2 regions of the Thermus sediminis genome follow, and region 1 is predicted to be linked to the other one. Evidence: riboswitches for the same ligand, from Rfam matches in the RefSeq annotation. Region 1 holds a riboswitch; the other holds the start of a gene.
The links. A riboswitch is a leader RNA that binds a small molecule or an ion and turns the genes downstream of it on or off. The one in region 1 is predicted to bind thiamine pyrophosphate.
Positions count from the first base shown of each region.

Region 1 (15,279 bases):
GCCCCCGACCTCTTCTACGTGGACATCTTCTGGTCGGAAAGCCTCTTCGCCACCGGCCGGGTGGAGCCCTTGGACCGCTACTTCAGCAGGCAGGAGATCGCCGAGTTTCTGCCCAACCTGGTCCAGGCCTTCACCTACGGGGGCAGGCTCTACGGCATCCCCAAGGACTTCAACACCCTGGCCCTCCAGTTCAACAGGGACCTCTTTGACGAGGCGGGGGTTAGGTACCCCAACCAGCAGGACACCTGGGAAACCTTTGAGGCCAAGCTCCGCCAGGTGCAGACCCGGCTGGGGGACGTCGCGGGGCTTTGTGTGGTAGCCGACGTCGCCCGCTTTGCCCCCTTTGCCTTCGCCACCGGCTGGAGGCCCTTTGATGACCGGGGGCACACCGTCTTGGACGGGAACTTCCGCCGGGCCTTTGAGTGGTACACCGGCCTGACCAGGCGGGGGGCAGCCCGCTTCGCCCAGGACCTGGGGGAGGGCTGGACTGGGGGATGCTTCGGCGGGGAGAAGGCGGCCACGGCCATAGAGGGGGCCTGGATCGCCGGCTTCCTCCGGGACCGGGCCCCGAACCTGAGGTACGGCACCACCTTCCTGCCCCTGGACCCCGTGACCCAGAGGCGGGGCAACTTCATCTTCACCGTGTCCTGGAGCATGAACGCCCAAAGCCGGAACAAGGAGGCGGCGGCCAGGGTCCTGAGGGCCCTCACCTCCCCGGAGGCCCAGCAGTGGGTCTTGGAGCGCGGCCTGGCCATCCCGAGCCGCAGGGCCCTGGCCCAAAACCCCTACTTCCAGCGCGCGGGCAGGGAGCCCGAGCTAAACCGCATCGTCTTCCAAGGCTCTGTGGCCCCGGGAGGGGTGGTCTATCCCTTCAAGTTCCGGGGTTTCGGCGGGGACTGGATGCGGCCCATCAACGAGGCCCTACAGGCGGTGATGACCGGGCAAAAGACCGTGGACCAGGCCCTGAGGGACGCCCAGGTAGCCCTGGACCGGCTCACGGGCAGGAGGTAGGGAGAACATGGGGGGGCGGGCCTCGCCCCCCTTTGCCCCTTTGGGAGCGCCCATGCGCCTGAATGCCCGCACCCTCGAGGGCCTCTACGCCCTCCTCCTCCTCCTTCCCTTCCTCTTCACCCTGGGGGTCTTCTTCCTCTACGCCTTCCTGCGCGCGGTCTACTTCAGCTTCACGGACTACGACCTCTTCTCCCCGCCCCAGTTCGTGGGCCTCGCCAACTACCTCCGCCTCCTGGAGGACCCCCTCTTCCTGAGGGCCCTCTGGCACACCCTGGCCTACAGCCTGGTGGTGACCGTCCTGCAGACCTTCTTCGCCCTCCTCCTGGCCACAGCCCTGAACCAGCCCCTAAGGGGGATCACCGCCTTCCGGACCGTCTACTACCTGCCCTCGGTGGTCTCCACCGCCGCCGCCAGCCTGCTCCTCCTCTGGCTCTTCCAGCGCACAGGCCTGGTGAACCAGGGGCTTTCCCTCCTCCTCGCCTACCTCCCCCACCTCCTGGCCCTGGCCCTGATCTTCGCCCTGGTCCAAGGAGGACAGGTGCTTTGGGAGAGGAGGAGGGGCGCCCCCACGGGGTTCTGGGACCCCGCCCTGGCCCTGATCAGCCTGCCCCTGGCCCTCCTCGGGGTCTACGCCCTGGGGTTTTTGGGCCTGGTCGGGCCCCGGGAGGTGCGGGTGGAGATCCCCTGGCTCCCCACCACGGCCACCTTCCTGGGCATCCCCTACCCCCTTTGGGCCATCATCCTCATGAACACCTACACCACCATCCCCACCTTCATGGTCCTCTTCCTGGCCGGCCTCAAGGGCATCCCCAAGACCCTCTACGAGGCAGCGGCCCTGGACGGGGCTACCCCTTGGACCATGTTCCGCCGCATCACCGTACCCCTCCTGCGGCCGGTCCTCTTCCTGGTGATCACCTTAGGCCTCATCGGCACCCTGCAGCTCTTTGACCAGGTGCTCTTCGTGGGCGGCTCGGGCGGGGCCCCCCTCGAGGCCACGGTCACCCTGGCCTACTACGTCTACGGCAACGTCTTCCCCTCGGGGGCCACGCCCCGGGTGGGCCTGGCCTCGGCAGCAGCCCTCTTCCTGGCGGGGCTCACCCTTCTCGTGGTCCTCCTGCAGCGCCGCCTCGGCGTGAGCGAGAGGGGGTGGGGGTAATGAGCCCCAAAGAGGCGGCAAGGAGGCGCTGGGCCCGGGTGGCCTGGGCCTACGGCCTTCTCCTCGCCTTCGGGGTCTTCTTCGTGGGACCTTTCCTCATGGGCTTTCTGGCTAGCCTCAAGACCAACCCCCTGGAGTGGCCCTTCAACCTGGGCTTCGCCCAGGTGAGCCCCAAGAACTGGGTAGCGGCCTGGCGCCTGGGGCGGGAGGGGGCTGGGGATCCTTGGCTTGGGGGGATGCGCCCGGGAAGGGAGGTGGCCTTGGAGGTGGCCTACTTCTGGCCCGAGGCCACGCCCCCGGAGCTTCAGGCTGTCATCCCTCGGCGCAGGCCGGGGGCGGGAATGGGGGCGGTGTTTGAGAGCCCCTACGCCGCGGATTACGTGCAACTCTTTGGCCCCGACCTTCTGGAAACGAGGCCCTTCCGGCTGGGGGAGGCCGAAGGCTACCTCTACCGCTACCGCTTGCAGATCGCCTACCAGGGGGAAGGCCCCTACCTGGAGCGGGTTCCCCTGGACCTCGAGGCCCCCCGGGGGGCCCTCCTGGTGGCGGCCACCCTGGACCCCATCCGCTTTGAGCGCCGGGGAAGGGTGGCCTCCTGGGACAACGTAGTCCCCGGCCTTTTGGGCTATACCTTCCACAACTACGTCCGGGCCTTTCGCGAAACCCGTAGCCTGGAAACGGGCCAAAGCCTCTTCCTGCGCTGGACCCTGAACTCCTTCCTCATCGCCTTCCTCAAGGTAACCACCACCCTGGTCTTCGCCTCCATGGCGGGGTACGCCCTGGCCCGGCTGCGCTTCCCGGGCAAGGAGGCCCTCTTCCTCTTCATGCTCTTCAGCATGATGGTGCCGGTCCAGGTCACGTTCATCTCCAACTACCTGGTCCTAAGGGACGGGATCTTCGGCCTCTCCAGGCTCTTTGGCGTGGAGACCCTCCTCAACACCTACACCGGGCTCATCCTCTCGGGGCTGGTGGGGGCCGGGGCCGTCTTCATCATGAAGCAGTTCTTTGAGTCCATCCCCAAGGAGGTGGAGGAGGCGGCCCTCATAGACGGGGCCACCCCCTTCCAGACCCTGTTCCGGGTGGTCCTGCCCATGGCCACCCCAGCCCTAGGGGCCGTGGCCATCCTCACCTTCCAAGGAGCCTGGAACGAGTTCTTCTGGCCCTTCATCGTCCTGACCACTCCCCGGGAGATCTACACCCTGCCCCTGGGCCTCCTCGCCTTCCGCAACGCCTACGGCCAGGTGGGGGACTGGGGGCTGATCCTGGCGGGGGGATTTTTGTCCATGATCCCCATCCTGATCCTCTTCGCCGTGTTCCAGCGCTACTTCGTGGAGGGGGTCAGCGTGGGGGCGGTCAAGGAGTGAGCCATGGTCCTTCCCCTCAAAGAAGACGACACCTATCTGGTCCTGAACGAGCGGGGCTTCGCTGAGGCGGGAGCGGAGGGGTTCTACCGGCACGACACCCGCTTCCTCTCCCGCTACCGCCTGGGGCTCCCCCCTGGCCTCGCCCTGCTGGAAAGCCGTTCCCCTAGGCCCGACCACCTGGTCCAGGACTGGGCCAGGTTCGGGGGGCCGGAGGGGGAACTTTACCTGAGGCGCACGCTGAGGGTGGCCCGGGGGCGGGTGGAGGAGGTCCTCCTCTTCCGCAACCTGGGCCGCGAAGCCCAGGAGGTGGCCGTGGTGGTGGAGGCGGTGCCCAGCTTCCAAGACCTGTTCCAGGCCCGCGGCTGGCACCCTTCCCCCCCTCCGGAAAGGGGGTTCGCCTACCGGGCCCCGGATGGGGTGGAGAAGCGGGTGGCCCTCTCCCCCTCCCCCCCGCCGGGCGGCCATCGGCTGGCCCTTCCCCCCAAGGAGGAGGGGGTCCTGGGCTGGACGGTGGCCCTGGAAAGCCCCCTCGGGACCCAAGGCGACCTCCCCAGCTACGAGGCCTTCCTAGCCGCTTTCCCCCAAGGGGAAGGCCCCTGGGCCCCGGTCCTGCGGCAGGCCCTCCTGGACCTGAGGGCCCTCCTCCTCGCCACCCCCGAGGGCCCCGTGCCCGCCGCGGGCATCCCTTGGTTCGTGGCCCCCTTCGGCCGGGACAGCCTCCTCACCGCCTTCATGCTCCTCCCTTGGGGAAAGGAGGTGGCCCGCGGGGTCCTCCGCTACCTGGCCAGGCGGCAGGGGGCGGCCCTAGACCCCCTTCGGGAGGAGGAGCCAGGGAAGATCCTCCACGAGGAACGCCTCGGGGAGCTCTCCCGCCTGGGCCATGTCCCCTTCGCCCGCTACTACGGCACCGTGGACGCCACCCCCCTTTTCGTAGTCCTCCTGGGGCGGTATCTGGACCTCATGGGGGACCTGGCCCTGGTGCAGGAGCTGAGGCCCCACTGGGAGGCGGCCCTGGGCTGGCTGGAGAGGGCTGACCTGGACGGGGACGGGCTCCTGGAGTTCGCCCCTAAGGGAGGAGGGCTCGCCGTCCAGTCCTGGAAGGACTCCCACGACTCCATGAGCCATAGGGACGGCCGCCTGGCCGAACCCCCTCTGGCGGTGAGCGAGGTCCAAGGCTACGCCTACGCCGCCCACCTGGTGGCGCGGGACTTCTACATGGCCCTAGGGGAGGAGGAGAAGGCCAGGAGGCACCAGAAGCGGGCGGAGGCACTCTTCCATCTCATCCAGGAGCGCTTCTGGATTCCCGAGCTGGGGACCTACGCTCTGGCCCTGGACCGGCACAAGGAGCCCCTGAGGGTGAAGGCCTCCGACGCCGGCCATCTCCTCTGGGCAGGGGCGGTACCCGAGGAGCAGGTGGGGGACCTTTTAGAAACCCTCCTCTCCGAGGAGATGTGGACGGGCTGGGGGTTGCGCACCCTGGGGAGGAGGGAGGCCCGCTACAACCCCCTCTCCTACCACAACGGCTCCGTCTGGCCCCACGACACCGCCCTCTTCGCCGGGGGGCTTTTCCGTTATGGCCGCAAGGAGCAGGGGGCGCAGGTAGCCCAGGCCCTCCTGGAGCTAGCCCAAAGCCAGCCCGATCTGCGCCTGCCCGAGCTCGTGGGGGGCTTCCCCAGGGAGGCAGGCCTACCCCCTGTGCCCTACCCCGTGGCCTGCCGCCCCCAGGCCTGGGACGCCGCGGCCGTGGTCTACCTCTACGCCCTGGTCCAGGGGGTGCGGGCCTGGTGATCAGGCCCCGTGGTTCAGGGGCCCGTGGCCGTGGCCCAAAGGGGGAGCGGTCATGAGGGCCCGGGTGAGGTAGGCCTTGGCCTCGGCCACGGCCTCCTCCAGGGGCTTCCCCAGGGCCAGGAGGGCGGCGATGGCGGCGGAGAGGGTGCACCCGGTGCCATGGGTGTTTCGGGTAGGGATGCGGGGAGCAGCGAAGCGCCTCAAGCTTCCCCTTGTGGCCAAGAGGTCCACGCTCTCCTCCCCCTCGAGGTGCCCCCCCTTGAGGAGGACGGCCCCGGGGCCCAGCGCCAGGAGGGCCAAGGCAGCCTCCTCCGCCTCCTCCAGGCCCCGGATGGGCCTACCCAAAAGGGCCTCGGCCTCCATGCGGTTCGGGGTGATGAGGGTAGCCAGGGGGAAAAGCCTTTCCACGAGGACAGAGACCGCGGAAGGGTCCAGGAGGGGGTCCCCGCTTTTGGCCACCATGACCGGGTCCACCACCAGGGGGGAGATCCCGTAGCGCTCCACCGCCTCCGCCACCTTGGCGATGATGGCGGCGCTCCCCAGGGCCCCGGTCTTGGCGGCGTGGACAGGGATGTCCTCCAGAATGGCGGCGATCTCCTCATAAACGAGCTCCGGGGGCAGGAGCTCCACCCGCCTGACCCCCAGGGTGTTCTGCACCGTGAGGAGGGTGGGGGCTGCCATCCCGTAGACCCCGAAGCGCTGGAAGGCCTTGAGGTCGGCCTGGAGCCCTGCTCCCCCGGAGGGGTCCGAGCCGGCGATGGTGAGGGCGGTCCGCATCATGCGAGGGGAAGCTCCATCCGGGCCCGCCCCTTGAGGACTGCCTCCACCAGGTTCATGGGGCAGAAGGGGCCGCACATGCTGCAGGCCTTGGTCCTAGACCCCCGCTCCTCCTTGAGGCGCCTCGCCTCCTCCGGGAAAAGGGAAAGGGCGAACTGGGCCTCCCAGTCCAGCTGGTAGCGGGCCAAGGACATCCTCCGGTTCCGCTCCAAAGCTCCCTTGTTCCCCCGGGCCACGTCGGCGGCGTGGGCGGCGATCTTGAAGGCGATGACCCCCGCCTTCACGTGCTCGGGGGTGGGCAGGCCCAGGTGCTCCGCCGGGGTGAGGTAGCAGAGCATATCGGCTCCCATCCACCCCGCCAGGGCCCCGCCGATGGCCCCGGCGATGTGGTCAAAGCCCGCCGCCGTGTCCACGGGGAGCATCCCCAGGATGTAGAAGGGGGCGTGCCCCGTGAGCTTCTTCTGGATCTGCACGTTGGCGGCCACCTCGTTCAGGGGGACGTGCCCCGGCCCCTCCACCATGGCCTGCACCCCCGCCCTCCTGGCCCTTTCCACCAGCTCGCCGATGGTGAGGAGCTCGGCGATCTGGGCCCGGTCGGTGCTGTCCGCCAGGGAGCCCGGGCGAAGGCCGTCCCCCAGGGAGAGGGTCAGGTCGTAGGTACGGGCGATCTCCAGGAGATCGTCAAAGCGGGCGTAGAGGGGGTTTTCCTCCCCCCGATGGAGCATCCAGGCGGCCATGAGCCCCCCGCCCCGGCTCACGATGCCCGTGGTGCGGGCGGCGTTCCGGTAAACCTCCAGGTTCTTCAGGGTTACCCCCACGTGGACGGTGATGTAGTCCACACCCTCCTTCCCGTGCTCCTCTATGACCCCGAAGAGCTCATCCGCGGACATGTCAAAGAAGTTCTTGCGCTTCGCCGCCCTAAACTCCGCCTCGTAGATGGGGACGGTGCCCAGGGGAACGGTGGCCACCTCGAGGACCCTCCTGCGGATCTCCTTGAGATCCCCTCCAGTGGAGAGGTCCATGAGGGTGTCCGCCCCATAGCGGATGGCCACCTTGGCCTTTTCCACCTCCTCCTCCACGTCCACGTAGTCGTAGGAGGTCCCCAGGTTGGCGTTCACCTTGACGGAAAGCCCCTCCCCGATCCCCTTGAAGTCCTTGAGGGTCTTGTGGTTGGGGTTCCGGGGGATCACGATCCGCCCCGCCGCCACCCCCTCCCGCACGAACTCGGGGGAAACCCCTTCCCTTTCGGCCACGTAGGCCATCTCCTCGGTGACAAGTCCCTTCTTTGCCGCTTCCAACTGCGTCATCCCTCCACCCCCAAAAGCCCAAGAAGCCTTTTTGCCGTCCACGGGGCCAGGAGGACCCCGTTCCGCCCGTGCCCCACCGCCGCATAAACCCCTCTCGCCACCTCCCCCACGAAGAGCTCCCCCAAGGGCCGGTAGCCCCAGAGGACCCCCCGGAAGGGGGCCCCTTCCAGGAGGGGAAAGCGCTCGTGGGCGTAGTCGGCAAGCCAACGGAGGCCGAAGAGGTCCACGCCCTCGGCCCAACCCTCCCGGCTCGTGGCCCCCACGTAGACCCCGCCCTCCCGGGAGAGGAGGTACCCGTCCCCGGCGAAGAGGGGGCCGGGCGGGGCCTCGCCCCTTAGGAGAAGGGCTTCCCCCTTCAGGGGGCGCACCCTGAGGCCAAACCGCCCGCCCCAGGCCCCCACGGCGAGGAGGACGAAGCGGGCCCGCACCTCCCCCTCCCGCCAGAAGACCCGCCCCTCCTCCACCCCCTCGGCTTCGGCCTGGACCAGCCCTACCCCCATCCCCCGGAGGGCGGCGAGGAGGGCCTCCCGGAGGGCCCTGGGGTTCACGTACCCCCCGGGGAAGCGCCTCGCCCCCTGCCCGCCCCGCACGGGGTACGGGAGGGGCTCTTGGGCAGCCCAAATCCCCTTCTCCTCCTCGCTCAGGGCCACCACGTGGGTGCCGGCAAAGCCCGCCTCCACCGGGAAGCCCTTCTCCTTGAGCTCGGCGAGGAGCTCCTGGTAGTAGTCCAGGCCGAAAAGCCCCGCCTCCAGAAGTTCCCCGGAAAGCCCCTCGGGGTAGGGGGCGAGCATCCCGGCGCTGGCCGGGGTGGCCGCTCCCTCCTTCCCCGCGTCCAGGAGGAGGACGGAAAGGCCCCGCCTAGCGAGCTCGTAGGCGGCCAGGGCCCCGATGATCCCTGCCCCCACCACGGCCACCTCGGCCCTCATCCCCCCCTCCCCAGGGGCACGCCCTCGGTGGGACTGGAAGGGCTCGCCCCCTCCCTGGGCCGCATGGGCCCCGCCAAAAAGGCCTTTCTCCCCGCCTCCACCCCCAGGCGGAAGGCCAGGGCCATGGCGGGGGGGTCCTCCGCCTCGGCGATGGCGGTGTTGACCAAGACAGCATCCAGCCCCATCTCCAAGACCTCGGCCGCGTGGGAGGGGAGGCCCAGGCCAGCGTCCACCACCACCGGGGGAAGGGAGGCCTTCTCCCGGGCGAAGAGCTCCAAAAGGGCCCTCGTCCTCACCCCCCAGCCCGAACCGATGGGGGCCGCCAGGGGCATGACCGTGGCCGTGCCCAGGGCGGCAAGCCTCCTCGCCAGGACCAGGTCCGGCCCCATGTAGGGGAGGACCAAAAAACCCTCCCCCAAGAGGACCTCCGCCGCCCTCAGGGTCTCCACGGGGTCGGGGAGGAGGTAGGTGGGGTCGGGGATCACCTCCAGCTTCACCCACCTCTCCCCGGTGAGGACCCGGCCCAGCCGGGCCAGGCGCACCGCCTCCTCCGCCGTCTTGGCCCCGGCGGTATTGGGGAGGAGGCGCACCCCCTCCAGGGCCTCCAGAAGCCCCACGTGCCCCGGGGCCTTTAGCTCCACCCGCCGCACGGACACGGTGACCACCTCGGCCTCCGCAGCGGCGATGGCCTCCCGCATCACCCCGAAGTCCCGGAACTTCCCCGAGCCCAGGATGAGGCGGCTTCTCAGTTCCACCTCCCCTACCTTCCAGGTGTCCATCTAGCCTCCTTGCATGAGGGAGACCACCTCCACCACGTCCCCTTCCTTCAGGACGTAGGGGGGTAGGTCCCGCCCGGGGAAGGCCTCCTCGTTGAGGAGGACGGCCACCCGCTCCAGGTCCACCCCAAGTTCCTCCAGAACGTCCCGGAGGGAACGGCCCTCGAGGGGCCTCGCCTCGCCGTTAAGCCACACCATAGAGCCTCTCCCTAAAGGCCTTGGCCGCCCCCTCGGGGTCAGGGGCGTCCAGGATGGCCCGCACCACCACGATCCGCCTGGCCCCGGCCTCCAGGACCTGGTCCAGGTTGGTGAGGTCAATCCCCCCGATGGCGAACCAGGGTCTATTCCCGAGGTTCTCCGCCGCCCAACGCACATAACCAAGCCCCGCCGCCTGCCTCCCGGGCTTCGTGGGGGTTTCCCAGACGGGCCCCACGGAGAGGTAGTCCGCCCCCTCCTCCAGAGCCCCTAGGGCCTGCTCCGGGGCGTGGGTGGAGCGGCCTATCAGGCCCCGGAAGAAGCGCCGGGCCTCCTTTGGGGTCAGGTCCCCCTGGCCCAGGTGGACCCCATCCGCCCCCAGGAGGGCCGCCAGGTCGGGCCGGTCGTTCAAGAAAAAGGGGACCCCGTAGTGCCGGGCCAGGGCCAGCATCCTCTCCCCCAGGTCCAGGGTGGGCCTTGCCTCCCAGTCCTTGGCCCGAAGCTGGAGGACCTCCACGCCCCCCGCCAGGGCCCGCTCGGTGCGGTCCAGGGTCTCCTCCCAGGACCAACCGGGCCTGGGAGTCACCACCAGGTAGAGCCTTCCCAGCAAGCTTCCACCTCCTCAGGCCGACGGGAAAGGCCCACGCGGCCCGAGGGGGGTTGGGTTTTGGGGGATTGGGGTCTTCCGCATAGGCTTCCCTCCGCCGGCATTACCCGGATCAGGTTCCAAGGGTTGCTGGGACCACCCAGCTCTCAGCCCCTCCCTTGGGGCACCCCCAGCCTGCAGGCTCCACTATACCCGAAGCGCGGAGGAGACGAGGGGGCTAGGCCACAAAGGGATCACCCTATCAGCACCTCGGCTTGGGCCAAAAACCTCTGGGCCGCGGCAGGCCTGGCGGGGAGATAGAGGTGGACGAAGCTGGCCAGGACCCGGCCGTCCGTCCACCCCTCCACCTCCCCTCCCCCCACCCGCCGCCAGGCGGGGCTTGGGGAGGCGGGAAGCCTGGCGTAGTGGAACTCGTGCCCCTTGAGGCGGTCCCCCCTCGCCGCCACGGGGTTGTCCCGTAGGGCCTCCACCTCCCGGTAGCCGAGGACGGGCTTCCCCCCCATGCGGGCCTCCCCTGGGGCCAGGCCCACCATGGGGAAGAGGCGCTCCCCCACCCAAAGCCCCTCGGAGAGGTACATGTACCCGCCGCACTCGGCGAGGATGGGCCCCCGGAAGCCCCGGATGGCCTCCCGCATGGCCTGGTTCTCCGAAAGCCCCTCGGCGAAGAGCTCGGGGTAGCCGCCCCCGAGGAGGAGGGCGTGGGCCTCGGGGAGGGCCTCGTCCGCCAGGGGGCTAAAGGGGACGAGCTCGGCCCCCAAGGCCGAGAGGAGCTCCAGGGCCTCGGGGTAGTAGAAGGAAAAGGCCCGGTCCCAGGCGTAGGCCACCCGCACCCGGGGCGGGCGCCTTTCCGGAAGGAAGGAGGGGGGCTCGGGGAGGGGCGGGGCCGCCTTTGCCAGGCGGAGGAGGGCCTCGAGGTCCCAAAAGCCCGCCCCCTCCAGGGCCCTTAGGGGAGGCTCCACCTCCCCCGCCAGCACCAGGCCCAGGTGGCGCTCGGGAAGCTCCAGGGCGGGGTCTTGGGGGAGCCAGCCCAGGAGGGGAAGGCCGTGGGCCTCCAGGGCCTCCCTCAGAATCGCCGCGTGCCGCTCGGAACCCACCCGGTTGGCCACCACCCCCACCACCTGCACCCCGGGGTCATGGCGGGCGAAGCCCAGGGCCAGGGGGGCGATGGAGCCCGCCATGCCCTTGGCGTCCACCACCAGGACCACCGGGGCCCCTAGGATCCGGGCCACCTGGGCGGTGGAGCCCACCCGCCCCAGGGGGTCCTTGCCGTCAAAGAGGCCCATGACCCCCTCTATGAGGGCTAGGTCCGCCCCCCTCATCCCGTGGGCAAAGAGGGCGAGGAGCCCCGCCTCGTCCAGGAAGAAGCCGTCCAGGTTGTAGGGCCTGAGGCCCGCCGCCCGCTCCAGGTGGGTGGGGTCTATGTAGTCCGGCCCCACCTTGAAGGGGCGCACCCTGAGGCCAAGCCCCCGGAGGCGGAGGAGGAGGGCCAAGGCCGCCGTGGTCTTCCCCGCTCCCGAGTGGGGGGCGGCGAGGAGGAGGCGGGGCGGGTTCACCGGGGGCTAAGCTCCCTTAGGAGGCGCTCCGCCTCCCCTTGGGCCAGGCGGCGAAACTCCTTGGGCTCCCTGCCGAAGGCCTCGGCCAGGGCCTCGAGGTAGGCGTCCAGGTACTCCTCGGAGATCAGGGCGGCCACGGTGAAGGCCAGCCGCCGCCAGGCCCCAGCGAGGGCTTCGGCTTCTTCCCGGGACAGGGCCTCGCGGGCCCTCCTTTCCACCTCCTCCGTGAGCCAGTTCCACATGCCCGCCATCATGGCGTTGGTCACCCCCCGCCGCACGTGGACCAGGCCTACCAGGGCCTGCCAGGCGAAGTACTGGCCGTTGAAGGGCCCCGCCAAGGTGCGGAGGTACCAGTCCCTCAGGGTCTTCTCCCGGAGGGGTCTCTCCCCTTCCCGGAAGATGGCCCGGGTGGGCGGGTGGGCGAAGAGGGTCTCGTAAAAGCCCTGGACCAGCTCCCCGGTGAGGCCCTCCAGAAAGCCCCGGTGCCGGGCCAGGACCTTGCCGTCCTCCACGGGCCGGAAGCGGGCCTGAGGGGGAAGCTGGCTCCAGATCTCCTGGGCGATGGCGTAGAAGCGGGCCAGGTTCTTGTCCGTCATACCCCCAGTCTAGTGCTCAATGCCCCTTTGCGCGGGAACCCCTAGGTCAAAGGCGTGCTTCACCTTGCGCATCTCCGTGACCGTGTCCGCAAGCTCCAGAAGGGCCTCGGGGGCCCCCCTCCCCGTGAGGACCACGTGGACGTGGGGGGGCTTGGCCCTCAGGGCGGAAAGGACCTCGTCCAGAGGAACCCAACCGTAGCGCAGGGGATAGGTGGCCTCGTCCAGGACCACCAGGTGGTAGGCCCCGGAGAGGATGGCCTCCTTGGCCCTCTGCCAGCCCTCCTGGGCCAGGCGGGCCGAGGCCAAAAGGTCCCGGCTCCTCCAGGTAAACCCGTCCCCCAGGCCCTCTATGGGGATGCCGAGCCTTTCCAGGGCCCGGTGCTCCCCAAAGCGGGCCCCCTGGTGCTTGAGGAACTGGAAGACCCGCACCCTTAGCCCCCGGCCGTGGGCCCTTAGGGCCAGGCCGAAGGCGGCGGTGCTCTTCCCCTTGCCGTCCCCGGTGTAGACGATGACGAGGCCCCGCCTCTCCCCCTTGGGCCTTTCGTAGGGCCTCACCCGCCTAGGGCTTTCCATAGGGCATAGCCTAACAGGCCGAAGAGCTCGGATAGGGCGATCATGGCCCCCAGCACGTCCCCCGTGAGCCCCCCAAGGCGGGAAAGGGCGAGCCGGGCCACGGCGAAGGCGGCGAGGAAGGCCAGAAGTGCGGGAAGGGGAAAGAGGAGGGGAAGGGGCAGGGCGAGGAGGAGGGGGGGAAGGAGGGGCCCGCCCTGCACCAGGGCCGCCATCCCCTCCCGGGCCAGGGGGTAGAGGCGGAGGAAGGGGAGGACGAGGAAGCGGGTAAAGCCCGGGAGCAGGAGGAGGAAAAGGGGCTCTGGGGAGAGGGCCAGGGCCTGCCACTTGAGGAGGAGGTAAAGCCCCCCCACCCCAAAGGCAAAGGCCCCCAGGTGGGGGTCCTTCAGGATAGCGAGGCGCCTCTCCCTGGGCTTGGCCCCAAGGAGGGCATCCGCCGTGTCCAGGAGGCCATCCAGGTGGAGGAAGCCGGTAAGGCCCAGCCAAAGGGCGAGGAGAAGCCCCCCGAGGAGCCCCGGGGGCAGGGGGAGGAGGGAGGCCAGGGCCAGGAGGCCCCCCAGGAGGTAGCCCACCAGGGGGAAGAGGGCCGCTCCCCGCCTCAGGTCCTCCGGGGAGAAGGCCCCTGGCACGGGAAAGGCGGTGAGGAGGGCGAGGGCGGCGAGGAAGGGGCGCAAGGCCTACTTGAGGCGCACGGCGGCGCCGCTTGCCGCCACCATGAGCATGGAGTTGCCGCTCCCCAGGACCTCGAGGACCATGGCCCCATTCTACCCCTCGCAGGCCCTGCACCCCAGGAGGAGGTCCCGGCTGTAGGCCTGGGCCACGCTCTGGCTCCACTGGTAGTAGAGGGACTTGAGGCCCAGGCGCCAGGCCTCCAGGTAGAGCTGGTTCACGTCCTTGAGGGGGGCCTCGGGGTGGATGAGGAGGTTCAGGGACTGGCCCTGGTCAATATAGCGCTGCCGGGCCGCCGCCTGGCGCAAGAGCTCCAGCTGGGAAACCTCGGCGAAGGTCTTGAAGACCGCCTTCTCCTCGTCCGTCAGGAAGTCCAGGTGCTGCACAGACCCGTTCCTCTCCAGGATGCTCCGCCAGACCCGCTCCTCGTCCTTGCCCTTCTGGCGGAGGAGCTCCTCCAGGAAGGGGTTCTTGAAGGGCACCTTGGCCTTCTGCAGGTCCTTGAGGTAGTAGTTGCTGGTGAAGGGCTCAATGGAGGGGGAAACCTGGCCCAGGATGAAGGAGCTGGACTTGGTGGGGGCGATGGCCAGGAGGGTGGCGTTCCGCCTTTCCTTAAGCTCCCCCACCCCCGCGAGCTCGTCCCCGGGGTGGCGCCGCCTAAGCCAGCGGGAGGCCTCCTCCGCCCGCTCCCGGATGGTCTTGAAGATCTCCAGGTTGAGGAGGTGGGCCTCGAGGCTCTCTAGGGGAACCATCTGGGACTGGAGGTAGCTGTACCACCCCAGGACCCCAAGCCCGATGGCCCGGTAGCGGCGGGCGAAGCGCACCGCCCGCTCCAGGTAGGGGATGCCCTCCGCCTTCTCTATGAAGTCGTCCAGGACGGAGTCCAGGAAGATCACCAGGGTCTCCACCGCATCCGTGTCCTTCCACTCCTCGTAGTGGAGGAGGTTGAGGGAGGAAAGACAGCACACAAAGCTCTCCTCGGGGGAGGAGGGGAGCATGATCTCCGTGCAGAGGTTGCTAGCCCAGATGCGCAGGCCTAGCTCCCGGAAGACCTGGGGCATGCCCCGGTGGGCGGCGTCCCGGAAGAAGAGGTAGGGGATCCCCGCCTCAAAGCGGGACTTGAGGATCTTGGCCCAGACCTCCCGCTTCCTCCCATCCCCCGCCACCATGGCCTCCATCCAACGGTCGGGGATGGACACCCCCCAGAAGAGGGACTGGACCTCGCTCCCCTCCCGCTGGATGCGGAACCACTCCTCCAGGTCCGGGTGCTCCACGTCCAGGTAGGCGGCGCACTGGCCCCTGCGGGTGGAGCCCTGGTTGAAGACCTCGATGACCCGGTCAAAGAGGCCGGCGAAGGCGTAGGAGCCGTTGCTCTCCCCGTTGTCCCGGATGGGGGCCCCCCGGGGGCGCAGGGCCCCCAGGTAGACGGAGGTCCCGCCCCCCTGCTTGCTCATCATCCCCACCTCGGCCACCGCCCGGAGGATGGAGGCGGTGTCGTCCTCCACGTAGGTCCCGTAGCAGGAGATGGGAAGGCCCCGCCGGAGGCCGTAGTTGGCCCAGACCGGGGTGGAGAGGGAGTAGTACCCCCGGGCCATGTACCTCTGGAACTTCTCGGAGAAACCAGGGATACCCGTGAGGGCCTCGGCCCGGTCCCCGATCTCCTTCACCCGGGCCTCCACCGTGACCCCGGGGAGGAGGTAACCCCGGGCCATGTAGACCCGGGTGTGCTCGTTGGCCCAGTACCAGGGTTCGTACCCTTTGCGCAAGGTAGCTTTCATGGATTCCTCCTAGAAGAGCTCTTCGGGATCAAAGGCCTTCACCCTCCTGGCGTAGGCCACACTGCGCTTGTTGAAGAAGTCCACGTCTTTGTCCGAAAGAAGTTCCAGGGCAAACCACTCCACGTCCCGCAGGAGGTCCTGGCGCACCCGGAAGGGCGGGGGAAGCCCGTGGAGGGCCAGAACCTGGTTGTACCGGTCCTTGACGA
Region 1 is NZ_QURO01000004.1:1,911,202-1,926,480, reverse strand. Features, by position in the region: gene ATI37_RS10970 (ABC transporter substrate-binding protein) at 1-1,011, shown strand, start outside; gene ATI37_RS10965 (carbohydrate ABC transporter permease) at 1,064-2,167, shown strand; gene ATI37_RS10960 (carbohydrate ABC transporter permease) at 2,167-3,531, shown strand; gene ATI37_RS10955 (MGH1-like glycoside hydrolase domain-containing protein) at 3,535-5,319, shown strand; gene thiD (bifunctional hydroxymethylpyrimidine kinase/phosphomethylpyrimidine kinase) at 5,320-6,096, opposite strand; gene thiC (phosphomethylpyrimidine synthase ThiC) at 6,096-7,403, opposite strand; gene ATI37_RS10940 (NAD(P)/FAD-dependent oxidoreductase) at 7,400-8,329, opposite strand; gene ATI37_RS10935 (thiazole synthase) at 8,326-9,108, opposite strand; gene thiS (sulfur carrier protein ThiS) at 9,109-9,303, opposite strand; gene thiE (thiamine phosphate synthase) at 9,290-9,910, opposite strand; TPP riboswitch at 9,980-10,088, opposite strand; gene ATI37_RS10920 (cobyrinate a,c-diamide synthase) at 10,141-11,460, opposite strand; gene ATI37_RS10915 (protoglobin domain-containing protein) at 11,457-12,056, opposite strand; gene cobO (cob(I)yrinic acid a,c-diamide adenosyltransferase) at 12,066-12,629, opposite strand; gene ATI37_RS10905 (adenosylcobinamide-GDP ribazoletransferase) at 12,608-13,300, opposite strand; gene ATI37_RS10900 (ribonucleoside-diphosphate reductase subunit alpha) at 13,391-15,073, opposite strand; gene ATI37_RS10895 (ribonucleotide-diphosphate reductase subunit beta) at 15,083-15,279, opposite strand, start outside.

Region 2 (15,279 bases), 340 kb from region 1:
GGAGGATCCCCGCAAGGAGGGGTAGGCCAGGAGGTAGCCGAAGCCCACGGCCACCGGACTCACCATGAGGGGGAGGAGCCCAAGGAGGTCAAGGCCTCCCCGCCCCCGGGCCGCCACGGCGTAGGCCACCCCCAGGAGGAGGGCCAGGAGAAAGGCCGGGAGGGCGAAGCGGAAGGTGTTCCAAAGGGCTAGGGGCAAGGGGGTAAAGGCCTCGGAGGCCCAGGCCCGGACCAGGGCCCTGGGGTCCACCTCCAGGAAGAGGGCGAGGAGGGGCGCGTAGAGAAGGAGGAAGAGGAGGCCAAGCCCCAGGGTGAGGGCCCAGGGCCTGGGGCCCGGGAGGAGGCCCCCAGGGGAAAGGGGGTAGGAGGGGATCCTCAGGTAGAGGAAGGCGGCCAGGCCCAGGGTGGCGAGCTGCAAGAGCATCAGGCCGCTGGCCTCGGCGAAGGCCAGGCGGTGGGCCAGGAGGGTGTAGACCTCCACCTCGAGGGTGGCGTACCGCCCACCCCCTAGGAGGAGGGGCACCCCGAAGGCGGAGAAGGTGTAGAGGAAGACCAGGAGCCCCGCCGAGCCCAGGGCGGGGAGGAGGAGGGGAAGCCCCACGCGGAGGAAGGCCCGAAAGGGGCTTGCCCCCAGGACCCGGGCCGCCCTAAGGGGCCCCTCGAGGCAGAGGGCCACGGGGAGGAGGATGCGGAGGGCCAGCCCCAGGTTGTAGAAGACCGCGGCCAGGAGGAGCATGGCCTGGGTGCCGTAGAGGTCCACCCCCAGGAGCCCCCTGGGCCCAAGGAGGGCCAGAAAGCCTAGGGCCACCACCGGGGCGGGGAGGACGAAGGGCAGGGTGCTCCAGGCGAGGAGGGCCTCCCTAAAGGGGAAGCGCCGCCGGAAGAGGAAGGCCAGGGGCAGGGCCAGGAGAAGGGTGAGGAGGGCGGAGAGGAACCCGTACTGCAGGCTGAAGAGGTAGCGGCCCAGGTAGAAGGGGTTGCCCAGGGCCCGGGCCAACCCCTCCCCTACCCCCAGGAGGAGGATGCGGAGGAGGGGGTAGAGGAGGGCGAAGGCGAGGAAAAGGAGAAGAAGCCTCCCCAGGAGGCGGCCCACGCCCTAGCGCCTCGCCCGCCGCACCGCCTCGGGGCTTTGGCCCTGGAGGACCACCTTGGTCCACTCCTCAATCCACCGCTCCCGGTTCCTGGCCATGGCCCCGGGGTCCAGGCGTACGCTCCCCAGGGGCTCAGGGGCGAAGCGGAAGACCTCGGGAAGGCGGGTCTCCCTCCTGGCGGGGTACATCCACATCTCCGTGGGCAGGTTCTCCTGTACCGGACGGGAGAGGAACCAGTCCACCACCCTCCTCGCCCCCTCGGGGTTCCTGGTCCCCCTCAGGATGCCCACGAACTCCACCTGGAAGAAGGCGAGCTCGGGGAAAAGGTTGCCCGTGGGGGGTTCCTGGTACCTGCCCTCGGAGTAGAAGACCTCCGCCGCCGGGGAGGTGGTGTAGGAGACCACCAGGGGCCGGTCCCCCTTGTAGAGGGTGAAGTGGGTGTAGTAGGCCTCGCTCCAGCCCTTGGCCACCCGCACCCCACCCTCCCGAAGCCTGGCCCAGAAGTCCAGGTAGCCGTCCTCGCCGAAGCGGGCCACCGTGGCCATGAGGAAGGCCAGACCCGGGGAGCTGGTAGCGGGGTTCTGGACCACGAGGAGCCGGGCGTACTCGGGCCGGGCCAGGTCCTGGGGCGTCCTGGGCAGGGGGCGGTCCTTGAAGTAGGCCCTATCGTAGTTCAGGCTCACCCAGCCGTAGTCCACGGGGAGGGCGCGGAAGGTGGGGTCTAGGAGCAGGGTGGCCTTGAGGTTCCGGACCTCCGGGCTCCGGTAGGGGAGGAGGATGTCCGCCTCCAGGGCCCGGGAGAGGAAGGTGTTGTCAAAGCCGTAGATGACGTCGGCGATGGGGGCGGCCCTGGTAAGGATGGCCCGGTTCAAGGTCTCCCCCGCATCCCCCCCCTTGAGGAAGCGGAGCCTAAGGCCCGTCTCCCGCTCAAACTGGGCGATGAGGGCCCTGTCCAGGGAGAAGCTGTTGTGGGTGAGGACCGTGATCTCCTGGGCCAGGCCGAAGGCCAGAAGGGCGAAAGCCGCAAGGATCCTAAGCATAAAACCCCTCCTTGGTCACCGGGAGGGGCCTCGGTCACCTTCCCTACGCCGGCATTACCCGGATCAGGTTCCAAGGGTATCTCTCAGCCCCCTAGGGGCACCCCCGGTGACGCCTCTAGTGTAGCACGCGTAGGGCCGAGAGGGCCTCGAGGAAGGCCTCCTCGAAGGCCTCTGGCTGGTCCATCCAGGGGAAGTGCCCCGCCTCGGGGATCACGTGGATGGGGGCCCCGAGGCGCTCGGCCACCTCCTCGGCGTAGGGGTAGCTGGTGCCGTCCTTCTCCCCCACCACCACGGCCACGGGCCTCCGGCTTGGGGTGAGGTAGGGGGTGTAGTCCAGGCGCCAGAGGCCGTTCCGCAGGAAGGCCCGGGCCGGGGCGTCGGGGCCCAGGATCCCCGAGCCCTCCACCACCCACTCGTACTCCAGGCGGCTCCTTTGGCTCGGGAACATGAGGCGGTCAAAGAGAAGCTTGGGCTCAGCCCTTTCCAGGGCGGCCCGGAGGGTTTCCTCCGGGTCCTCGGAAGGGGAAAGCCCGGCAGCCTCCGCCAGCCGGGCCGCAAGCCAGGGAAAACTCAACCAGGGAGCGAGAAGAACCGCCCCCCTGGCCTCTGGGTAGCGGCGGAGGACCTCCAGGGCCACCAGGGCCCCGAAGCCGTGCCCCAGGAGGGCGAAGCGGTCCAGCCCCAGGGCCTCGGCCAGGAGGAGGGTGTCCTCCGCCAAGGCGTCCACAGTGAAAAGCCTCGGGTCGTCGGGGAGCTCCAGGCTCCGCCCCGAGCCCCGCTGGTCAAAGTAGATGACGCGGAAGTCCTCCAGGTACTCCCCGAGGCCCTCCCTCAGGACGTAGGCGTTCCCCCCAGGGCCGCCGTGAAGGACAAAGAGGGCGGGGGCGTGCAGGTCCCCCACGTCCTCCACGTAGAGCTCTGCCCCCCCTACGGGGATGTAGCCGATCTCTTCCCGCATCCCCCATAGACTACCCCATCCTGGAGGCGAAAGGCCCAAACCTTAACCCCGGGCACCTCCCGGGCCCTGGAGGCCGCCTCCTCCGAGGCCCCGAAGACCTGGAGGAGAAAAAGCCCTTCCCCCTCAAGAAGCCAGTAAGGGTGAGGGAGCTCCCGGGCCAAGGCCCTTAAGGCCTCCTCCTCCTTGCCCTCCACAAAAAGGACCCTCATGCTCTCCCCCACAGGCGCTCATAAAAGAGGATCTCGGCGCTCTCCTCCAAGGTGGTCATGAGGCCATAGGCTTCCAGAAGGGCCTCCTCCGGCTTCTCCTTCCCGCCCCGGGCGAAGGCCCCGTGCCCCCTGAGGAGGCAGACCCGGCTATGCCGAAGGGCTTCGGCCACGGCCCTGGCGGCCTCCTCCGTGCCCGAAGCGCTCTTGGGGGAGAGGACGGGCACCTCCTTCAGGTGGAGCTGGCCCTCGAGGTCCAGGGGCAGGAGGCGGTCCAGGTGGAGGGAGAGGGCCACGGCCACCCGGGGATGGGCGTGGACGAGGGCCCAGGCCGGGGTCCTCCGGTACACCTCCCGGTGGACCACGCTCTCCACGCTGGCCCCCTCGGGGATAGGCCCCTCCAAGGGGACCTCCACCAGGTCCTCCGGGGTCAGGTGGGCCTTCTGCACCCCGCTTTTGGTGATGAGGAAGCCCTCCTTGGTGCGCACGGAGAAGTTGCCCGCCGTGGCCGAGATGAGCCTCTGGCGGAAGAGGTCCTCACCCACTTGGCGAAAGGTGGAAAAGACCTTGGCTAACATCGTCCCAAAGGGGCCCCGCCGAGGCCCAAGCCTCGGCGGGGTACACCTAGAGGCCCTTGCCCGGCTGCTCCCGGCGCACGGGGCGGCGGACGGGGGCCTCCTTGGCCTCCACCGCCTCTCTCCGGGCCTCCTCAATGGCCTTCAGGGTCTTCCGGTCCACCACCTGGGTGAAGCGGACGAAGTCGGAGCCCGTGCCCGCAGGGATCAGGCGGCCCAGGATCACGTTCTCCTTGAGGCCGATGAGCTCGTCCTTCTTCCCGGCGATGGCCGCCTCGGTGAGCACATGGGTGGTGTTCTGGAAGCTCGCAGCGGAGAGCCAGCTCTTGGTGGAGAGGGCGCTCTTGGTGACCCCCATGAGGAGGGGCCTCCAGGCCACGGGCACCTTGCCCTCGGCGATGAGCCTCTCGTTTAGGGCCTCCACGTCCCACCGTTCCAGGACCTGGCCCTCGAGGAGGCGGCTATCCCCGGGGTCGGTGACCTCCACGTACTTGAGCATCTGCCGCACCACGATCTCGATGTGCTTGTCGTGGAGCTTCACCCCCTGGGCCCGGTAGACCTTCTGGATCTCGTCCACCAGGTAGCGCTCCACCGCCTCGGGGCCCTTGGCCTCCAGGAGCTGGTGGGGGTCAACGGCCCCACGGGTGAGGGGCTGGCCCGCCTCCACGTAGTCCCCGTCCTTCACCAAGAGGCGGACGTCCTTGGGGAGCTTGTACTCCTTGGCGAAGCCCTCGGACTCCACGAAGACGGAGAGGCGGTCCTCCCCCTCCTCAATCCGCACCACGCCGTCGATCTCGGAGATGACCGCCTTGGCCTTGGGGCGGCGGGCCTCAAAGAGCTCAATGACCCGGGGCAGGCCCTGGGTGATGTCCGTGCCCACCGCCACGCCCCCCGTGTGGAAGGTGCGCATGGTGAGCTGGGTGCCGGGCTCGCCGATGGACTCCGCGGCCACCACGCCCACCGCCTCCCCAATGGACACGGGCCGGGCCATGGAGAGGTCGTAGCCGTAGCACTTCTGGCAGACCCCGTAGCGGGTCCCGCAGGTGAGGGGGCTCCGCACGGGGACCTCCTGCACCTCCCCCGCCTCCGCCGCCCGGATGAGGAAGTGGACGTCCTCCAAGGAGAGGTACCGCCCCTCCTCCAGCCTCCGGCCCAGGACCTCCACCTCCCGGGCCAGGACCCGGCCGTAGAGGCCAGACTCGATGTCCGAACGCTTCCTCAGGCGCTGGGTGCGGGTCACCTCGTCGGGCTGGAAGAGGGGAACGGAGATGTAGTTGGTGGTGCCGCAGTCCGCCTCCCGGACCACGATCTCGTGGGCCACGTCCACGAGCTTCCGGGTGAGGTAGCCGGAGTCGGCGGTGCGAAGCGCGGTGTCCGCTCCCCCTTTCCTCGCCCCGTGGCTGCTGATGAAGTACTCCAGCACCGTGAGCCCCTCACGGAAGGAGGAGCGCACCGGCACCTCGAAGGTCTCCCCCGAGGGCTTCTGCATCAGGCCCCTGAGGCCGCAGAGCTGGCGGATCTGCTGGGGGTTACCCCGGGCCCCGGACTGGGCCATGACGTAGAGGGGGTTGAAGGGGTAGTTCTCCTCAAAGTTCCTGAAGACCGCCTGGGTGACCTTCTCCGTGGTCTCCGTCCAGAGCCCGATCACCTGGTCGTAGCGCTCCCGGTCGGTGAGGAAGCCCATCTCGTAGGCCTGCTCGATCTGCCTTAGCTTCCGGTCGGCCTCCTCCAGGTACCTCTGCTTCTCCTCGGGGATCACCGCATCGTCGATGCCGATGGTGATGCCGCTGGTGGTGGAGAGGGTGAAACCGTAGTACTTGAGGGCGTCCAGGAGGCGGGCGGTCTTCTCCACGCCCAGGCGCAGGAAGGCCTGGTAGACCAGGTCCTTGAGGGAGTTCTTCTCCTGGGGGACGTCCATCTGGATGAGCTCCTGGGCTACCCTCTCGTCCCCCACGGCCTCGCCCACGATGCGGGCGAAGAGGATGCGGCCCGGGCTTGTCTCCAGGCGCTGGCCCAGGTAGCGCACGGTGACCACGTCCTGAAGGTCCAGAAGCCCGTGGGCCACCGCCAGGAGGGCCTCGTCGGGGTTGGCGAAAAGGAACTTGAGGCGGCCCACGCTGGTCTCCTTGCCCGCCACCAGGATGGGGGCGTTCAGGGCCACCTCGCCCCTCCTGTAAGCCTCCAAGGCCTCCTCGGGGGTGGCGAACTCCCGCCCCGCGCCCTTCTTCTCCTTCCGCACCTGGGTGATGTAGTAGAGGCCCAGGATGATGTCCCGGCTAGGCTTGGCCAGGGGCTCCCCCGAGGCCGGGGAGAGGAGGTTGTGGGCGGAAAGCATCTGGATCCTGGCCTCCGCCTGGGCAAAGGAGGAAAGGGGCACGTGGGCTGCCATCTGGTCCCCGTCGAAGTCGGCGTTGAAGGCCTCGCAAACTAGGGGGTGGAGCTGGATGGACTGCCCCTCCACCAAGACGGGCTGGAAGGCCTGGATCCCCAGGCGGTGGAGGGTGGGGGCCCGGTTGAGGAGGACCACCTTGCCGTGGATCACCTCCTCCAGGGCGTCCCAGACCTCATCCTTAATGTCCCGCTGCCTTTCTAGCATCCGCCTCGCCGCCTTCACGTTGGGGGCGATGCCCTTCTCCTCCATCTTCTTGAGGAGGAAGGGCTTGAAGAGCTCCAGGGCCATGCGCTTGGGCAGACCGCACTGGTGGAGCTTGAGCTGGGGGCCCACCACGATCACGCTCCGGCCCGAGTAGTCCACCCGCTTGCCCAGGAGGTTCTGGCGGAAGCGGCCCTGCTTGCCGGAGAGGATGTCGGTGAGGCTCCTCAAGGGGCGCTCGGAGCCGGGGTTGGTGACGGGGCTGCCGCGGCGGCCATTATCGATGACGGCGTCCACGGCCTCCTGGAGCATGCGCTTCTCGTTGCGGATGATGATCTCCGGGGCCCCCTGGGCCAGGAGCTTCTTCAGGCGGTTGTTGCGGTTGATGAGGCGGCGGTAGAGGTCGTTGAGGTCCGATGTGGCGAAGCGCCCCCCGTCCACCTGGACCATGGGCCTGAGATCCGGCGGCAGGACAGGAACGGCCTCCAGGACCATCCACTCCGGGCGGTTGCCGGAGTCCAGGAAGGCCCGCACCACCTCGAGGCGCTTCCTGGCCTTGGCCCGCCGGGCGCGGGAGGGGTGCTTCATCTCCTCCAGGAGTTCCTGCTCCAGCCTCTCCAGTTCCAGTTCCTTGAGAAGCTCCCGGATGGCCTCGGCCCCCATGCGGGCGTCGATGTCGTAGGACTCCACCACCCGCACCACGCCCCGGACGAGGTCCACCTCCACCCGGCCGTAGATCTCGCTCTTGACCTTCCCCCCGTCGGCCAGGGCGTCCCCCGGGGCCACCCGGTCCCCGGTGGTCACCTCCACGTCGTCCTCAAAGGGGTAGACCCGGGCCCTGACCACCAGGAGGCTGGCGGGCTCGTGCAGGTGGACCACCCCTTCGGCCTCAGCGATGACCTCCTCCTCGGGGTCAATGGCGGCCACGATCTTCTCCCCGGCCTGCACCTTGGCCCCCTCGGGGACGATGACGTTCATGTGGGGGGCGATGCGGTAGTCCTTGGGCTCGGTCCACTCTAGGAAGAGGGTAAGGTGGACGGTCTCCCCTTCCTCTTCGGCCTCCACCTCCTTGGCCGTCATGTGGCGGGGCAGGCGCAGAAGCCCCTTGCCCTCCGCCAGGGGCTGGCCGGGCTCCACGACCTCCCCCTGGACCACCACGGGGGTCAGGCCCACGGGGAGGAGGTGGCGGGCCACGACCTCGTCCCCCTGGCGCAGGTAGAGGAGGTGGCCCTCGGAAAGCGCCTTGAGCTCCACCACCCCTCCCTCCTCCGCCCGGAAGAGGTAGGGCCCGGGAAGCTCGGCTAGGACCTCCCCCGGCCGGTAGCCCTCCTTCTCCACCCAGGCCCCAAGGGGAATCCTGAGGGCGGCCCGCTCCTTCCTCAGGTAGTCCACCCGCACCCGGCGGGGGAAGCGGTAAAGGGCCACCCCGTCCATGCGGCTCACAAGGCCCGGAGCCAGCTCTTGGCCCTTCACCACCTCCTCCCCGTCCTTGACTAGGGCGTCCACCCCGGGGGGCAGGGGGTAGGTCTCCTGCCTGCCGTAGCGGAGCTCCCGGTACTCCTCGTCGGTGAGGAGGTGGCGCTTCTCCACCGGTACCCCGTCCAGGACCGCCCCCTTGGGGTCTAAGACGATGTACTTGTTGAAGTAGAGGACCTGCTCCAGCTCGGTGGCGGAGAGGTCCAGGAGGGTGCCGATCTTGGAGGGCACGTCCTTCACGAACCAGATGTGGGCGGCGGGCGTGGCCAGCTCAATGTGACCCATGCGGTAGCGGCGGACGATGCTCCTCGTCACCTCCACCCCGCAGCGCTCGCAGACCTTGCCCTCGAAGCGCTGGCGCTTGTACTTGCCGCAGGCGCACTCGTAGTCCTTGATGGGACCGAAGATGCGCTCGTCAAAGAGCCCGTCCCGCTCGGGCTTCAGGGTGCGGTAGTTGATGGTCTCGGGTTTCTCCACCTCCCCGTAGCTCCAGGAGCGGATCCGCTCTGGGGAGGCCAGGGCGATGCGGACCTTACGGACTTCCTTTTTCATCTTCCCTCCAGGTGGCTGTGGTCTACCTCTTGGAGGCCAGGCCCTCAAAGATGTCCACGGGGTTGTCCCTCTCGTCCAGGGTCTGCACGTCCAGGGCCAGGGCCTGGAGCTCCTTCACCAGCACGCGGAAGGACTCGGGCACGCTGGCTTCGGGCACGTCCTCCCCCTTGATGATGGCCTCGTAGGCGGCGTTCCTGCCCTCTATGTCGTCGGACTTGAGGGTGAGCATCTCCTGCAGGGTGTGGGCGGCCCCGTAGGCCTCGAGGGCCCACACCTCCATCTCCCCGAAGCGCTGGCCGCCAAACTGGGCCTTGCCCCCCAGGGGCTGCTGGGTGATGAGGGAGTAGGGGCCGGTGGAGCGGGCGTGCATCTTGTCCTCCACCATGTGGTAGAGCTTCATGATGAACATCTGCCCCACGGCGATGGGCCCCTCGATGGGCTCCCCTGTGCGGCCATCGTAGAGGACCACCTTGCCCTGGGTGAAGAGCTCCTTAAGCTGCTCCTCCGGGCTCTTGCCCGGGGAGACCAGGCCCAGCTTCTCCGCCCGGGCCAGGACCTCCCTCTCCCGCTTGTCCACCCCGAAGCCCTCCGCTTGCCGCCTGCCGAAGTAGAGGTCAAAGGCCTCGGCCAGGAGGGCCTTGATCTCGGGCTCGGTGGCCCCGTCAAACACCGGGGAGATGTAGCGCTGGCCCAGGAAGTAGCCCGCCAGGCCCAGGTGGGTTTCCAGGATCTGGCCCAGGTTCATGCGGCTGGGCACGCCCAGGGGGTTTAGGATCACGTCCACGGGGGTGCCGTCCGGGAGGTGGGGCATGTCCTCCACGGGGAGGATCTTGGCCACCACCCCCTTGTTCCCGTGGCGGTTGGCCAGCTTGTCCCCCACCTGGAGCTTGCGCTTTTGGGCCACGAAGACCCGGACCACCTCCCTAACCCCGGGTTTGAGCTCCACCCCGGGGTCACCCCGCTTGAGGCGCAGGCGGCCCACCACGATCCCCCCTTCCCCGGGGGGAACCCTCAAGGAGGTGTCCTTCACGTCCTTGGCCTTCTCGCCGAAGATGGAGCGCAGGAGGCGCTCCTCGGGGGAGGGCTCCTGCTCCCCCTTGAAGCTGGTGCGGCCCACCAGGATGTCGCCGGGCTTCACCTCGGCCCCGATGCGGACGATACCTTCCTCGTCCAGGTCCCTGAGGGCGGCCTCCGAGAGGTGGGGGATGTCCCGGGTGATGCGCTCGGGGCCCAGCTTGGTGTCCCGGGCCTCGATCTCGTAGCGCTCGATGTGGATGGAGGTGTAGAAGTCCCGCTTGAGGAGCCCCTCGCTGATGACGATGGCGTCCTCAAAGTTGTAGCCGTCAAAGGGCATGATGGCCACCAGGACGTTCTGCCCCAGGGCCAAAATGCCCCCCTCGGAGGCGGGGCCGTCCGCCAGGAGGTCCCCCTTCCGCACCCGCTGGCCCACCCTGACCCGGGGGCGCTGGTCCAGGACCGTACCCTGGTTGGAGCGGGCGAAACGCCGCAAGGGGTGCTCCACCAGGCGGCCGTCCCCGTAGCGGACGGCGATGCGGGTGCCGTCCGCCTTGACCACCTCCCCGTCCTCCTCGGCGTAGAGGGCGGCCAGGGAGTCCCGCACCACCCGCTCCTCCAGGCCGGTCATGACCACGGGGGCCTGGGCCCGGATGAGGGGCACCGCCTGGGTCTGCATGTTGGAGCCCATGAGGGCCCGGTTGGCGTCGTCGTGTTCCAGGAAGGGGATGAGGTTGGTGTTCAGGGAGAAGACCTGCTTGGGGGAGACGTCCATGAACTCCACCTCCTCCGGGGAGACGATCACGGGCTCCCCCTTACGCCTCGCCACCACCCGGTCGGCGGCGATGCGGTCCCCCTCAAGGGGGGTGTTGGCCTGGGCGATGGTGTACTGGTCCTCCTCGGAAGCGGTCATGTAGACCACCTCCTCGGTGACCACCCCGTCCCTCACCCGGCGGTAAGGGGTGCGGATGAAGCCCAGGCTGTCCACCCGGGCGTAGGCGGCCAAGGAGGTGATGAGGCCGATGTTGGCCCCCTCCGGGGTCTCCACCGGGCAGATGCGCCCGTAGTGGGTGCGGTGCACGTCGCGCACGTCAAACCCCGCCCGCTCCCGGGTAAGGCCCCCGGGGCCCAGGGCGGAGATGCGCCTTTTGTGCCTCAGGGAGGAGAGGGGGTTGGTCTCGTCCTTGAACTGGGAGAGCTGGCTGCGGCTGAAGAACTCCCTCAGGGCGGCCTCGAGGGGACGGCTATTCACCAGTTTGGCGGGGGTCAGGGTGTCGGGGGAGCCCATGACCATGCGCTCCCGCACCCCCCGGGCAAGGCGGGAAAGCCCCACCCGGAACTGGTCCGCCATGAGCTCGCCCACGGTGCGGATGCGGCGGTTGCCCAGGTGGTCAATGTCGTCCACCTCGTGGCCCGGCACCCCGGCGGTGAGGGCGAAGAGGTAGCGCAAGGTGGGCAGGAAGACCTCGTCCCTGAACTCCCCCTCCTCAAAGCGGACCAGGGTGCGGCCGGAAAAGCCCACGCCCAGCTTCTCCTCCGCCTTGTAACGGCCCGCCTCCCCCAGGTCATACCGCCTGGGGTCGGCCAGGAGGCCGTGGAGGTAGGCCAGGGCCTTCTCCCTCTTGGGCGGGTCCCCGGGGCGGAGGAGGGTGAAGAGGCGGACCATGGCCTCCTCGGGGTGCATGGCGAAGACCGCCTCGTCTAGGAGGCCCTGGACCAGGTCCCCGTAAGCGGAAAGCTCCCGCACCAGGGTCTCCTGGTCGTACCCCAGGACCCTAAGGAGGAGGACCAGGGGGAACTTGCGCTTGTTGACCTTCATGATCACCACCCCGTTCCCCTCCACCTCGAGGTCAATCCAGGGCCCCCGCTTGGGCAAGGGGATGATGCTGGCCAAGAAGCGCCCGGGGCGGGTGGGGTCGGGGGTGAAGTAGACCCCGGGGGAGCGGTGGATCTGGGAGACGATGACCCGGTCGGCCCCGTTCACGATGAAGGAGCCGTCCTCGGTCATCAGGGGGAGGTGGCCCAAGAAGACCTCGTCCTCCTTGATGAGGCCCGTGTCCTTGTGGACGAGCTGCAGGCGGGCGTAGAGGGGAGCCTGGTAGGTGAGATCCTTTTCCCGGCACTCGTCCTGGGAGAAGGGGGGGTCGCCGATGCGGTATTCCAGGAAGTCCAGGACCAGGCCCCCCTTGCCCCTGTCCCCCTCCTCTACAGGGAAGGTCTCCTTGAAGGCGGCCTGGATGCCCACGTTTTCCCGCTTTTCAGGAGGGATGTCCGCCTGGAGGGCCTTCCTATAGGACTCCACCTGGACTTCCGTAAGGGGGGGGAGGGGAATGACCTCTCGGATGCGACCAAACCGCTTGATCTCCATGCGTCACCTCTGAGGGGAAGCGGGCCGCCCGAGGTAAGCTAACAGGGTTCTTCCGCAAGGGGACCCCCTTGCGGCAGCTGGCTCTTACCGTGCTCCCTTGGCCCGACCAAAGAGCACAAACCTTAGTCTATAGGACGCTCCCTTCTTCCGTCAAGCCCAAAGCCGATGGATCTTCCCTAGCGCTCCACCTCCACCTTGATTTTATAATTGCCCCGCCGGGTTTCGCCAAGGACCTCAAGGAGCCGTAGGCTCCCCAGGCCCTCGGCCAGGAGGACGTCTCCGGGAGCGATCTCCTCCTTGGGGGAAGCCACCTTGCCCCTAAGGCGCACCTTTCCCGCCTTCACCCCCTGGACGAAGTAGTTGCGGGAAACCCCAAACCCCTTGGCCCCCACGGCGTCCACCCGCAAGGAGGGCACCACCAGGGTGCGCACCCTCTCTTTGGAGGGCCTCAGGGCCTCCTCGGGAGGGGGAAGGAGGGTAAATCCCGCCTCCTCTAGGGTCTTCCTTCCCTTGGGCAAAAGGGCCACCAAAAAGCCTTCCTCATGGGGCTCCACATCCCCCATGGCCTCGCCCAGCTCGGGGGGCTCCTTCTCCAGGAAGAAGACCTCCACCGGGTCGTGGACGGAAGGGACCTCCGGAGGGTAAAGCACGGCCGCCTTCCGCTCCGCCAAGGGGAAGCCCCCAAAGAAGGAAACGCAGAGACCCTCCTTGCGGGCCAGGGCCTCCAGCTCCGCCTGCTCCTCTAGGGAGAGGAAGCCCGTCTGCACCACCCGGCCGCCCCGGGCCCGCTTGAGGTAGGCGAAGAGGTCCGCCATCACCCTTCCCCAAGGGCGAAGCTCAGGGTGGCCCTCGCCCTTTCCTCTCCCTCCACCAGGGCCCTCACCGCCACCTTGCCCAAGCCCCTCCGGAAGAAGAGGAGTTCCCCCTCCAGGATCAGGGTGTCCCCAGGGACCACGGGCTTTTTGAAGCGGGCCTCCTCCACCCCCACTAGGAAGACGAGCCCCCCTGGCGCCACCCCCGGCTGGCGGGCCAGGGTGCCCACGGCCGCCTGGGCCATGGCCTCGAGGATCAGGACCCCCGGCATGATGGGGTAGCCGGGGAAGTGCCCCTGGAAGTGGGGCTCGTTGAAGGTGACGTTTTTGAGGGCGCGGAAGCGCTTCTCGTCCGCCTCGAGGACCCGGTCGATGAGGAGGAAGGGGTAGCGGTGGGGGAGGAACCTCAGGATCTCCCCGATCTCCACGGCCTCACCTCTTCAGGACGTCGTCCGAGGAAACGATGGTGTCCTCCAAGACGTGGAGCATTTCCAGGGCCTTCCCCGTGCCCAGGGCCACCGCCTCAATGGCGTTCTCCGCCACCACCACCGGGACTCCGGTGGCCTCCTGCAGGGCGAGGTCCAGGTTCTTGAGGAGCGCCCCACCCCCGGTGAGGAGGATGCCCCGCTCGTAGATGTCCGAGGCCAGCTCGGGGGGCGTGGTCTCCAACACCGACCTCACCCCCTGGAAGATCTTTTCCAAGGGCTCCTTCAAGGCCTCGGCCACGTCTTCGGCGGGAATCTCTGCGGTGCGGGGGAGGCCGGTGATGAGGTCCCGGCCCCGCACCTCGGCCACCTCCCGCTCCTCCCCAGGGAGGAGCTTGGCCCGGCCCAGCTGGATCTTGAGCTCCTCGGCGGTGCGTTCCCCGATGAGGAGGCTGTACTTCTGGCGGATGTGGCGGATGATGGCCTGGTCCATCTCATTGCCCGCGATCCTTAAGCTTTCCGAGCGCACGATCCCCCCTAGGGAGATGACGGCGATGTCCGTGGAGCCGCCTCCGATGTCCACCACCATGCTCCCCGTGGGCTCGGCCACCCGGATGCCCGCCCCGATGGCCGCGGCCAAGGGCTCCTCGATGAGGTAAACCTTCTGGGCCAGGGCGGAGACCGCCTGGACCACAGCCCGCCTTTCCACGTCCGTGACCCCAGAGGGCACCCCCACCATGACCCGAGGCCGGAAGAAGCGGCTCACGGGGGAAAGGACCTTTTGCAGGAAGAGGAGGAGCATGCGCTCGGTGAGGGCGTAGTCGGCGATAACCCCGTCTTTGAGGGGCCGCACGGCCACGATGTTGCCGGGGGTGCGTCCCAGCATGCGGTAGGCCTCGGCCCCCACCGCCTTCACCTCCCTCTTCCCCTGGACCACGGCGATTACCGAGGGCTCCCTCAGGACGATCCCCTTTCCCCGCACGTAGATGAGGACGCTGGCCGTCCCCAAGTCGATCCCGATGTCCTCGCCTTTAAGCATAGGGCCTCACTTCACCTAGCGTACTCCACCACTCGGGTTTCCCGCACCACGGTCACCTGCACCTGCCCGGGGTAGTTCATCTCCCGCTCGATGCGGTTTGCGATCTCCCGGGCCAGGAGGGTGGCCTTGGCGTCGGTGACCTTTTCGGGCTTGACGATGACCCGGACCTCCCGACCCGCCTGCACCGCGAAGGCCGTCTCCACCCCAGGGAAGGAAAGGGCAATGCGCTCCAGGGCCTCAAGGCGCTCTAGGTACTCCTCCAGGCTCTCCCGCCTGGCCCCGGGCCGGGCGGCGGAGAGGGCGTCGGCGGCGGCCACCAGGACAGCGTAAAGGGTCTCGGCGTTCTCGGGGTCGTGGTGGTGGGCGATGGCATCCAGGACCTCGGGGGGCTCGCCGAAGCGGCGGGCCAGGGCGATGCCGATCTCCACGTGGCTCCCCTCCACCTCCCGATCCACGCTCTTGCCCAGGTCGTGGAGAAGCCCGGCTCTGCGGGCAAGCCCGGTGTCCAGGCCCAGCTCCGCCGCCATGATCCCCGCGAGGTGGGCCACCTGGACCGAGTGCTTGAGGACGTTCTGGCCGTAGCTGGAGCGGAAGTGGAGCCTCCCCAGAAGCTGCACCAGGCCCGGCTTCAGGCCCACCACCCCGGCCTCGAGGGCCGCCTCCTCTCCCCTTTCGTAGATGAAGGTCTTCATCTCCCCCTTGGCCTTCTCCACCACCTCCTCGATGCGGCCTGGGTGGATGCGCCCGTCCTGGAGAAGCTCCTCCAGGGCCATGCGGGCGATCTCCCGGCGCACGGGGTTGAAGGAGGAGAGGAGGACCGCCTCCGGGGTGTCGTCGATGATCAGGTCCACCCCGGTGAGGGCCTCAAAGGTGCGGATGTTCCGCCCCTCGCGGCCGATGATCCGCCCCTTCATGGCATCGGAGGGGATGGGGACCACGGAAACGGAGAGCTGGGCCGCGGTCTCCGAGGCCTGGCGCTGCATGGCCTGGGCCAGGATCTTCTGGGCCTCGCGCCGGGCCTCTGCCCGGGCCCTCTCCAAGGCGGCCCGCACCCGGGCCGCCTTCTCCTCCTCCAGCTCCTGGTCCAGCCTCTCCAGGATGAGCCTCCTCGCCTCCTCGGGGGAGAGGCCC
Region 2 is NZ_QURO01000004.1:1,575,207-1,590,485, reverse strand. Features, by position in the region: gene ATI37_RS09160 (ABC transporter permease subunit) at 1-1,092, opposite strand, end outside; gene ATI37_RS09155 (thiamine ABC transporter substrate-binding protein) at 1,096-2,130, opposite strand; TPP riboswitch at 2,153-2,245, opposite strand; gene ATI37_RS09150 (alpha/beta fold hydrolase) at 2,246-3,088, opposite strand; gene ATI37_RS09145 (hypothetical protein) at 3,058-3,297, opposite strand; gene ATI37_RS09140 (fuculose-1-phosphate aldolase) at 3,294-3,872, opposite strand; gene rpoC (DNA-directed RNA polymerase subunit beta') at 3,919-8,490, opposite strand; gene rpoB (DNA-directed RNA polymerase subunit beta) at 8,513-11,872, opposite strand; gene ATI37_RS09125 (RNA-binding protein) at 12,049-12,687, opposite strand; gene fabZ (3-hydroxyacyl-ACP dehydratase FabZ) at 12,687-13,112, opposite strand; gene mreB (rod shape-determining protein) at 13,117-14,148, opposite strand; gene rny (ribonuclease Y) at 14,160-15,279, opposite strand, start outside.
Region 2: it holds a riboswitch for thiamine pyrophosphate, as region 1 does, so the genes downstream of both, ATI37_RS09155 (thiamine ABC transporter substrate-binding protein) here and thiE (thiamine phosphate synthase) in region 1, are expected to answer to the same signal.